Polyangium mundeleinium: one gene and its partner. The protein of the gene in region 1 interacts with the protein of each later gene in a pairwise test. Links are inferred from orthologs where the notes say so. Each region holds a gene or a part of one and is shown in the gene's direction. Other genes may lie near its edges.

Region 1 (5,202 bases):
GGCGTGCGCGTGCGGGATCTCGGCAGCCGCAATGGCACGTTCGCGGGCGGCGTGCGCGTGGGCGAGGTCTTTCTGCTCGCGGCGTGCAAGCTCCGGCTCGGCGAGACCGAGCTCACCTTCGAGCCGGCGCGGCCCGAGCGGATCACGGTGCCCTCGCTCCCGGCCTTTGGCCCGCTCGTCGCGCAGAGCGCCGGGATGCGCGGCATCTTCGAAAAGCTCTCCAAGGTCGCGCCGACGGATCTCACGGTGCTGATCACGGGCGAGACGGGCACGGGCAAGGAGGTCGTGGCGCAGGCGATCCACCAGGCGAGCGCGCGCGCGAAAAAGCCGTTCGTCGTGGTCGACTGCGGCTCGATCCCGTCGAGCCTCGCGGAGGCGACGCTCTTCGGCCACGAGCGGGGCGCGTTCACGGGCGCGGTCGACAAGCGCCTCTCGCCGTTCGTGGAGGCCGAGGGGGGGACGATCTTCCTCGACGAGCTCGGCGAGCTGCCGATCGAGGTGCAGCCGAAGCTGCTCCGCGCGCTGGCGGAGCGGCGCATCAAGAGCGTCGGCGGCTCCTCGTACCGCGAGGTCGACGTGCGCGTGCTCGCAGCGACACGGCGGGATCTCGTGCGGGCCGTGAATACCGGCGCGTTCCGCAGCGACCTTTACTTCCGCGTGGCGCAGGTGCGTGTGGAGCTGCCCGCGCTGCGGCAGCGGCTCGAAGACATCCCGGTGCTCGTGCGCCGCATGCTGCGGGATCTCGGCGGCGACGAGGGCGCGTTCGATCGTGTCTCGAACTCGACGCTCGAGCGGCTGATGCGGCACGACTGGCCGGGCAACGTGCGCGAGCTGAAGAACGCGGTCGCGGTGGCGTATGCGCTGGCGGGCGAGGGCGAGGAGCTCGACGTGGCGGCGCACCTCGGGGCGCTGACGGAGATCCACGAGCCGCACGTCGCGGGCCCGCCGCCTTCGAGCAGCGCGGGCGGCCCGGTCTCGACGGGCGCGGGCGCGTCGTTCAAGGGCAAGGCGTTCCAGGAGGCCAAGCACGACGTGCTCGCGCGGTTCGAGCGCGAGTACTTCGCGGGGCTCTTCGACGAGGCGAAGGGCAACATCTCGGAGATCGCGCGCCGCGCCGGCATGGAGCGCGCCCACGTCCGCACGTACCTCAAGCGGCACGGCATCCACGGCAAGACCGAGGGCGGCGACGCTTGAGCGTCGAAGGCGACGGAAGCGCACAGGAATCGAACCTGCCCAGGACAGCGGAACTGCCCCGCACCGATTTTGAAGACCGGGGGTGGCACCAGCCGACCGCGCGCTTCCACCCGCCCTTCTAGCGGGTTTCTCCGCGCAGGGCTACCCTCGCGCCCGTGCGCCGCTTCGTCCTCGGCACTGCGGGTCACGTCGATCACGGCAAGACCACCCTGGTCCGCGCCCTGACGGGCATCGACACCGATCGTCTGCCCGAGGAAAAACGCCGCGGCATCACGATTGAGCTCGGTTTCGCGCCCTGGAACCTGGGCGACGGCATCGAGGTCAGCATCATCGACGTGCCGGGCCATCGTCGCCTCGTGCACACCATGATCGCCGGCGCGATCGGCATGGAGGTCGTGATGCTCGTCGTCGCTGCGGACGAGGGCGTCATGCCGCAGACCCGCGAGCACGTCGCCGCTTGCGAGCTGCTCGGGATTCGTCGCGCCGTCGTGGTCGTGACGAAGACGGATCGCGTGGGCGAGGAACTCGCGGGCCTCGCCGGCGACGAGGCCGTGGAGCTCGTCGCCGGCCGCATGCAGGCCGAGGTCGTGCTCTGCTCCGCGCGCACGGGCGAGGGCCTCGATGCGGTCCGTGACGCCGTCCGGCGCGCCTTGATCGCGCTCCCGCCGCCCGCCGCCGCGCCGCGCGCGCGCCTCGGCGTCGACCGCGTCTTCTCCGTGCGGGGCGCGGGCACCGTCGTCACGGGCACGCTCGTCGAGGGAAAGATCCCGCTCGGCGCGCCTCTTTTCGTCGTCGGCACCGGCCGCGCCGGCGAGCGCAGCGCCGAGGGCGAGGTCCACAAGACGAGCGCGCGCGGCCTGCACATCCACGATCGCGCCGTCGACCTCGCCGAGGCGCCGACCCGCCTCGCCTTGAACCTCGCGGGGGTGCCGCTCGAATCCGTGCACCGCGGCGACCTCGTCACCGACGATCCCAGCGTCGTCCCCACGCGCCGCATCGATGTCTCGCTCCGCGCCACGGCCCCCGTGCGCAGCGGCATGAGCGTCTCCGTGTACATCGGCACCGCGCGCTCCGCGGGCAAGCTCGACCTGCTCGGCGAGCCCCTCGAAGACGGCCGCCGCCTCGCCCGGCTGCGCATCGCCGACGCGCTCGCCGTCGTCGGCGGGGATCGGCTCGTCCTCCGCGGCTCGGACGTCGACGGCCCCGCGGGCGCCGTCCTTGGCGGCGGTGAGGTCCTCGACGCGCGCCCGCCGCAGAGCCTACGCAAACGCGGCCGCGCCGCGCGCCTCGCCGTCCTCGAAGCGCTCTTCGTCTCGCGCGACTCCCAGGCGGTCATGCGCGCGCTCGCCCTCGAATCCTCGCCGCGCCCGCTCCCGCGCGACGTCTTGCCCTCGCGGTTCTCCTTGCCCGCGGCCGAGCTCGAACGCGCGGCCGACAAGCTCGGCGACAAGGGTGAGCTCGCGCGCATCAAACGCCTCGGCTGGGTGCCTCGGGCTGCGCTCGTCGAGCTCGCCGTGGAGGCGCGTGGGCTCGTCGCCGCGCATCAAAAGAAGAACCCGCTCGATCGTGGCATGGTCCTCGAAACCTTGCGCGCGCGCCTCGCCGCGCGGACCGGGGCCGAGGCGGCCGACGAGATCATCAAGCTCGCGGCTTCGAAGAGCGGCAGCGTCGCCGGCGAGCCCATCGTCGTCGAGGGCGACGTCGTGCGCGCCCCGCAGATCACGGCCGCGTCGGCCTCGGGCGCGGTCGGCGCGGTCGGCGCGGCGCTCACGGCGCTGGAGAAGGCGCAGCTCAAGGGGATCACCGAGTTCGGCGTCAAGGAGGCCTCGGGCGCTTCGCCCAAGGAAGTGAAGGCGATCCTGGCGAAGCTCGTGCGCGAGGGCCACGCGACGCACGCTGGCGAACTCTGGTTTTACCGGGCCGACATCGACGCGCTCCGGGCCAAGGTGAAGGCGCACCTCGAAAAGCACGGCCGCATGTCGATCGCCGATTTCAAGGATCTATCGGGCCTCGGGCGGCGGCAGGCGATTCCGCTGCTCGAATTGTTCGACCGAGAGGGCGTCACGCGGCGCGAGGCCGATGACAGCCGGGTGAGGGGGAAATGACGTTCCAACGTCCGAAGATGCGGTCCATCGTTTTCTTGTGCGTACGAAACTCCGCGCGCAGCCAGATGGCCGAGGGGCTCGGGCGGACCATTCTCGGCGGCGACATCCGCGTCCAGAGCGCGGGCAGCGAGCCTTCGCACGTGAACCCGTGGGCGATCGAGGTGTGCCGGGAGATCGGCATCGACCTTACCGGACAAACGTCGAAATACGTGGGCACGATCGACCCCGACTCGGTGGACACGGTGATCCGCCTCTGCGACGAGGAGGTTTGTCCCGTGAGCCTGAGCGACAAGCAGCACTATTACGTGCCCATCGAGGATCCCGCGAGCGACGATCCGAGCTTCGGGCGCGAGCAGATGCTCGCTCGTTTCCGCCGCGCGCGGGACGCGATCAAGGAGCAGTTCGAATCCCTCGCGGCGATCCTCGATCGGACCTGACGCGCCGCCGGAGCGTGGCGGCGAAGAGCGGCAGGAAAAACCAGCCGGCGCGATCGCCGGTGCCGCGGCTCGTGTGGCAAGCGCCGCCGGAAAGGCGAACACCTTCCTCCGCGTCCGCCTCGGCATCCGCGCCAGCATCCATTTCCGCGTCCACCGCTGCGTCCGGGCCCGCATCCGCCTCGGCATCCGCGTCCGGGCCCGCGTCTGCTTCCGTCATGCATTGGCCGTCCATGCACGTCCCCGCGTCGCAATCCTTGGGCGCTCCGCTCGTGCATACGCCTTCCGCGCAGGTATCGCTGACCGTGCAGGCGTCCCCGTCGTCACACGCGGTCCCCGTGAGCAGCGTGCACGCCCCGTCCATGCTGGCGCCCGCGGCCATCGCGCAGGCGTCGCATACGCCGAGATCACACGCGCTGTCGCAGCATACGCCATCCACGCAGAACCCACTCGCGCACGACGCGGCCGTCGCGCAGGGATCCCCATTTTCGCTTTTCAGGACGAACACGTACGCCGACCCGGCATTCGTCCCGGCATCGTCCTCCAGATAGGCGCCGACGATCGCCGTCTCCCCGTCCATCGCCACCGAGAATCCAAAGGCGTCGCCCGCGGTCCCGTCGCCCGCCACGAGCAGGAGATCCTCGGACCAGCCGGGCCCGCTCTCCGTGAACACGTAGGCCGCGCCCGCATTCGAGCCTTTCGTATCGTCGAGCAACGCGCCGAGGATCACCCGGCCTTTCGTGAGCGCCACGCTGGTCCCCAGCCGATCGTCCGATCCGAGCCCCACCGGCACGAGCTTGCCCGCCTCCGCCCACACGAGCCCAGCGCGCGCGAACACATACCCCGCCCCCGCGTCGGTCCCAGCAGCATTCGCGAGCGGCGCGCCGACGATCGCCGTGTCCCCTTCGATCGCCACCGCCGCACCGAACGTATCCCCCGTCTGTCCGTCCGCCGCGACGAGCTTCTTTTGCTGGCTCCACACCGGCCCCGCGCCCACGAACACATACGCCGCGCCCGCGTCCGCCCCCGCGTCGTCATCCCCCGGCGCGCCCGCGATCACGGTCTGCCCGGAAAAACCGACCGACGCGCCCAATCGATCCCCCGCCTGCCCGTCCGCCGCGAGGAGCTTCTTTTGCTGCGCGAACACGCCCGCATTCTCACCGAAAACGTACGCCGCGCCGGCCTCCGCGCCTTTCGTGTCCTCGGAAGGCGCCCCCGCGACGATCGTCCCGCCCGCGACAGCGACCGCCTGGCCCATCTTGTCGCCCGGCTTCCCGTCGCTCCCGAACACCTTTTGCTGCTGCGTCCACACCCCATTCGTCCGGACGAACACGTAGACGGCGCCCGACGCGAGCGTCACGCCATCACTCCTCGGCGAACCAACGACGGCCACGTCCCCGTCGACATCCACCGCGTGCCCGAACCATTTCCCCGGCCCCCCATCACTCGCCACGAGCTTCTGCTCGAAC
Region 2 (5,077 bases), 3.3 Mb from region 1 along the record:
AACTACGACGTGCATCCGACGATCAAGATCTTCTGCGACGGCGCGCTCTCGGCCGAGCTCGGGCCCAAGGGCTACTACGAGCCCGAGTCGCCGATCACGTTCACCCCGATCGACGGCGAGGGCCTTTCCGGCGGCAACCGCTTCTGGCTGGTCGCGGACGTAGCGTTCCGCGAGTCCAACCAGTGCGGCGCGCGTGGTTGCGTGGTCAAGCCGCTCTACTCGGACGAGGCCTCCAAGACGCCGCTCCTCACCTATGACGACATCGCCGAGCAGAGCTTCGGCCCCGCCTCCCCGCCCCCGATCTCGCCCTAGATCGGGACGTCCCCTTCGAAGAACCGATGAAAGGCCGGAGGCAACGCCTCCGGCCCGATCGAGGGCTCCGGCCACGTGGCCGAGAGCGTGTTCCAGAGCAAAATCGTCTTGCCCGGATGGGCCACGCACGCGCGGCGCAAGCCCACGAGCGCCTTGCCGCTGTACGTGATCTCGCCCGGCACGCCGAGCAGCCGTGTCACCTCGGGCGCGGCCTCGAGCGCCTCGGGCGTCGGATGCCCGTATCCGCGCCCCGCGACGCCGTGATCGACCTCGAAGCGCGGCGGCGGCAGGTTCCGCCGCAGCACGCGTGATCCCGCGTGACGCGCGAGTTTCTGCGCCGTGGCCTCGACGAGGAGCCGGAGCGTCACGCGATTGCAAGCGAAGCGCTCGGTGATCCGCGCGGCGATCACCGTCGTCGGCCAGCCGAGCAGCATCATGCCGAGCGAGAGCGCTGCCACCGTGCCGCCGCTCCCCGCGGGCAGGACGATCAGATCCGGCCGCGGCATCTCGCCCCGCGCGACCTGATCGGCGAGCTCGAAGGCAGCCCCGACGTAGCCGAGGTTCGCCATCGGCCCCGACGCTCCGGGCGGCACGAAGTACGCCTTGCGCGCCCTGGCGATCTCGCGCGCCGTGAGGATCGCCGTCCGGGCGTAGCCGCCGCCGTGGATCAGGCGCCCGCCGGCGGAAGCTTGCACCAGCAACGACCGGCGCGCGAACGAGGTGATGGGTTGGTCGAAGAGCACGCTCGTCACGTCGAAGCCGAGCGCGCGACCGAACAGGATCGTCGCGGTCACCTGCGTCGAGGCGAGGCCGCCCACGGTGAGGATCTCGCGCGCGCCGCGCTCCTTCGCGTCGGCCAGGATGTGCTCGAAGCGCCGGACTTTGTTGCCGCCGAAGAGCGGCGACGCGAGGTCGTCGCGCTTCATCCAGACGTCGTCGCGCCCGAGGTAGCGGGCGATCGCCGTGCAGCGCTCGACCGGCGTGGGTGTGACTGCGAGCGGCAGCCATGGCACCACGCGGCTGAGGGCTGGGTACTCGGCGAAGAGGCGCGGCTCGCGGGGGCCCTCCACGAGCGCGCCCGGGGCCTTCCTGGCTGCCGCGTCGTTCTTCATCGCCGGTGCGAGTAGAGCACCACGCGCGCGGCTCCGCCAGGAGGCGCCCTCGTGCTATACGGTCGCGCCACGAGGCGCTGCCTTTCGCGCCCACATCGCAGAGGAGACCCGACCGATGGCTCGCGTGCACAACTTCAACGCCGGACCTGCCGCGCTCCCCCTCGCCGCGCTCGAGCGTGCCCAGCGCGAGCTGCTCGATTTCGAGGGCACGGGCATGTCGATCATCGAGCACAGCCACCGCGGCAAGGCGTTCGAGGGCGTGCACGACGAGGCCCTCTCGCTCCTCCGCGAGCTGCTCTCGATCCCCGACGACTACCACGTGCTCTTCCTCCAAGGCGGCGCAAGCCACCAGTTCGCGATGGTCCCGCTGAACCTCCTGCCTCCCGGCAAGAGCGCCGATTACGTCGTCACAGGCGGCTGGTCCGAGAAGGCGTACGAGGAGGCGGGGCGGATTGGCACGGTCCGCGTGGCCGCGACGACGGCCGAGGGCAAGCGGTACACCCGGATCCCGCGGCAGAACGAGCTCTCGCTCGATCCGAACGCGGCGTACGTGCACATCACCACGAACAACACGCTCTTCGGCACGCAGTGGCACAACGTCCCGGACACGGGCGACGTCCCTCTCGTCGCGGACATGTCGAGCGATTTCCTCTGGCGCCCCATCGACGTCCGCCGCTACGCGCTCATTTACGCCGGCGCGCAGAAGAACATCGGCCCCTCGGGCGTCACGGTCGTCGTCGCGCGCAAGGATCTCGTCGAGAACAGCCGCAAGGACATCCCCAAGATCTTCCAGTACCGGACGCACGCCGAGAACAACTCGCTCTACAACACGCCGCCGACCTTCGCGATTTACCTCGTGCGGAACGTCCTCGCGATCGCCAAGGAGCTCGGCGGTTTGCCCGAGATCGAGCGGAAAAACCGGGCGAAGGCGGGGCTGCTCTACGGCACGCTCGACGAGCTCTCGGGGTTTTACCGCGCGCCGGTCGAGCGCGAGAGCCGCAGCGTGATGAACGTCGTCTTCCGCCTCCCCACCGAGGATCTCGAGAAGCGGTTCGTCGCCGAGGCCGCGAAACAAGGCATGGTCGGGCTCGCCGGCCATCGCGTCACCGGCGGCATCCGGGTCTCGCTCTACAACGCCGTGGAGCTCGCGTCTGTCGAGACGCTCGTTCGCTTCATGAAGGATTTCGCGAAGCAATCAGCCTGACGGTGAAGTAGCTCGCAGATGGGCCCCGTGCCGAGCCCATGGCTTCGAGGGTGTTCCCCAGGCGTCGCGAGCGAGACCGACCGATGCATCGAGCCGCGCAGCAGCTTGGGGAACACCCTCTAAGTCACGCGTGTGAATGTGCGGGCTCGTGACGGTCACTTGACGGCCACGCGCACGGCGCATCGTAACTTTCCCGCGCGCACGATCCTTCCACGCTCGGTACGACTTGGAGTAAGCTCGGACGAGCATGAGTAGCTTGGGCCCCGGAGCCGTGATTGCCGGGAAATATCGCCTGATCGGCCTCCTCGGAAAAGGAGCGATGGGCGAAGTGTGGCGCGCGGAGCATGTGACGCTCGGCGCGCCCGTCGCCATCAAGCTCATCGACGTCGATCTCCTCGGATCGAGCGGCGCGAACGAGAACAGCGAGATCGTCCAGCGCTTCTTCCGCGAGGCGAAGGCCGCTGCCGCGCTGCGTACGCCGCACGTGGTGCAGATCCAGGATCACGGCTACGACGGAGCCCTGCCGTACATCGCGATGGAGATGCTCGAGGGCGAGACGCTCGAGCAGCGCATCGAGCGCGTGCGGGTGCTCCCGCCGCTGATGACCACCACGATCATCACGCACATCGCGCGCGCCGTGGGCAAGGCGCACGAGGCCGGCATCGTCCACCGCGATCTCAAGCCGAGCAACGTCTTCCTCGTGCGCAACGACGAGGACGAGATCGCGAAGGTCCTCGACTTCGGCATCGCGAAGGCCATCGGCGGCGGCGTGCTCGGCAGCCAGGGCGGCGTCGCCACGCGCACCGGCTCGGTCGTCGGCACGCCTTGCTACATGAGCCCGGAGCAGGCGCTCGGGAACAAGACGATCGATCAGCGCGCCGATCTCTGGGCGCTCGGCGTCATCGCCTACGAGTGCGTGACCGGCGTGCGCCCCTTCGACAGCGAGGCGCTCGGCGATCTCATCGTGCAGATCTGCGCGCGCCCCTTGCCCGTGCCCTCCGCCGTCGCGCCCGTCCCCGATGGCTTCGACCATTGGTTCGCCAAGGCCTGTTCGCGCGAGCCGAACGAGCGTTTCCAGACCGCGAAAGAGCTCGCCGAGTCGCTGCGCTGGCTCCTCTGCCCGGATCAATCGGGCGTCTGGAAGCTCAGCCAGACGCACCCCTCGCTGCCGAACATCGTGATGCCGCACGCGCGCGTGTCGGCCCCAGGCCCCGAGCCGTCGGCGTTCGCCAAGACGAGCACGCCCGATCCGACGACGATGACCCACCGCGGGCTCGTCGCGGCCGTCGCGCCGGGCCAGCCCGCGCAAAAGAAGACGCGCCCCGCCTTGATCGTGGGCGCGATCGCGGCCGTCGTGCTCGGCGCCGCGACGGCCGTCGTGCTCCTCTCGACGAGCGGCCCTCCCGCGACGACGGACGCGACCACCCCTTCGGCCTCGCCGCCGCCCTCCGCGTCCCCCGCGGCGCCTCCGCCGCCGGAGACGGTCGCCGCACCGACGACGGCTTCGGCGGCCCCTGCGCCTTCTCCTTCTGTGCCGCCCACGAGCGAGCCTGCCGCGGCGATTCCGAGCACCGCGCCAACACCCAGCGCAGCGCCGACGACGACCACGCGGTACCCGATCAACAAGGGCGGGACGACGACCAAGAAGTCCACTACGACCAAGAAGCCCAACTGGGGGATCTGACGGAGACGGGCTCTTCCGTTCGCGGACGGCTCGAAGGAGCGAGAGGGAAACGATGCGGTTGTCGAAGTGGATCGGCTCGCTGCTCGTGGGCGTAGCGCTCTGCGCCTCGCCGGCGTGGGCGCAGCCGATCGACGATCAAGTGCGTATCGCCGCCCGCGCGCTCGCGGACGAGGGCTACGCCCTCTACGAGCAGGGCAAATACGCCGACGCGCTCGTGAAGTTCGATCGCGCCGACGCGCTCGTCAACGCGCCCACCGTAAAACTCCTCGCGGCGCGCACGCTGGAGAAGCTCGGCCGCCTCGTCGAGGCCGCGGAGAGGTACCGATCCATCACGATCCTGCAGCTCGACGACAAGGCGCCCGAGGCCTTCCGCGACGCGCAGGAGACGGCCGCCAAGGAGCTCACTGCGCTCTCGCCGCGCATCCCCACGATCGAGCTCACCGTGCAGGGCGCCGGCGCGGAGGTCGCGACCGTCATGCTCGACGGCAAGGTGTTTCCGCGCGCGCTCATCGGCGTGAAGACGCCGCTGAACCCCGGCGTGCACCGCGTCGAGGCCGATACGCCGGCGTCTGCGGCCGCCCTCGACCTCAAGATCGACGAGAAGCAGGCCGCCCGCGCCGTGCTGGAGCTCAAGCCGAAGAGCAGCACGGAGCCCGCCGGCGGCGACATCGTCGCGCCCCCCGGCGGCAGCCCCGACACGCCGCCCAAACCCCCCGGCGCCACGCAGCGGCTCCTCGGCTACATCAGCCTCGGCGTCGGCGGCGC

The links.
Region 2: the proteins of selB (region 1) and serC interact in binary tests that used the Escherichia coli proteins (3 or more experiments, as listed by UniProt). The link is inferred for Polyangium mundeleinium from one-to-one orthologs.

The regions. Positions count from the first base shown.
Region 1 is NZ_JAQNDO010000001.1:9,168,752-9,173,953, reverse strand. What follows is about bases 876-3,824. They hold selB (selenocysteine-specific translation elongation factor), read left to right. Parts: upstream 876-1,349; coding sequence 1,350-3,299; downstream 3,300-3,824. Other genes in these bases: POL67_RS36355 (hypothetical protein), read right to left, coding at 3,690-3,824; POL67_RS36360 (arsenate reductase ArsC), read left to right, coding at 3,296-3,736; POL67_RS36375 (FHA and sigma-54 interaction domain-containing protein), read left to right, coding at 876-1,194. In the rest of the region: more of POL67_RS36375, read left to right, coding at 1-875; more of POL67_RS36355, read right to left, coding at 3,825-5,202. UniProt on the Escherichia coli protein: Translation factor necessary for the incorporation of selenocysteine into proteins. It probably replaces EF-Tu for the insertion of selenocysteine directed by the UGA codon. SelB binds GTP and GDP.
Region 2 is NZ_JAQNDO010000001.1:5,905,629-5,910,705, reverse strand. Bases 760-3,583 are described here. They hold serC (3-phosphoserine/phosphohydroxythreonine transaminase), read left to right. Parts: upstream 760-1,539; coding sequence 1,540-2,628; downstream 2,629-3,583. Other genes in these bases: POL67_RS23490 (serine/threonine-protein kinase), read left to right, coding at 2,876-3,583; POL67_RS23500 (1-aminocyclopropane-1-carboxylate deaminase/D-cysteine desulfhydrase), read right to left, coding at 760-1,424. Outside these bases: POL67_RS23505 (PH domain-containing protein), read left to right, coding at 1-312; more of POL67_RS23500, read right to left, coding at 309-759; more of POL67_RS23490, read left to right, coding at 3,584-4,312; POL67_RS23485 (hypothetical protein), read left to right, coding at 4,365-5,077. UniProt on the Escherichia coli protein: Catalyzes the reversible conversion of 3-phosphohydroxypyruvate to phosphoserine and of 3-hydroxy-2-oxo-4-phosphonooxybutanoate to phosphohydroxythreonine. Is involved in both pyridoxine and serine biosynthesis.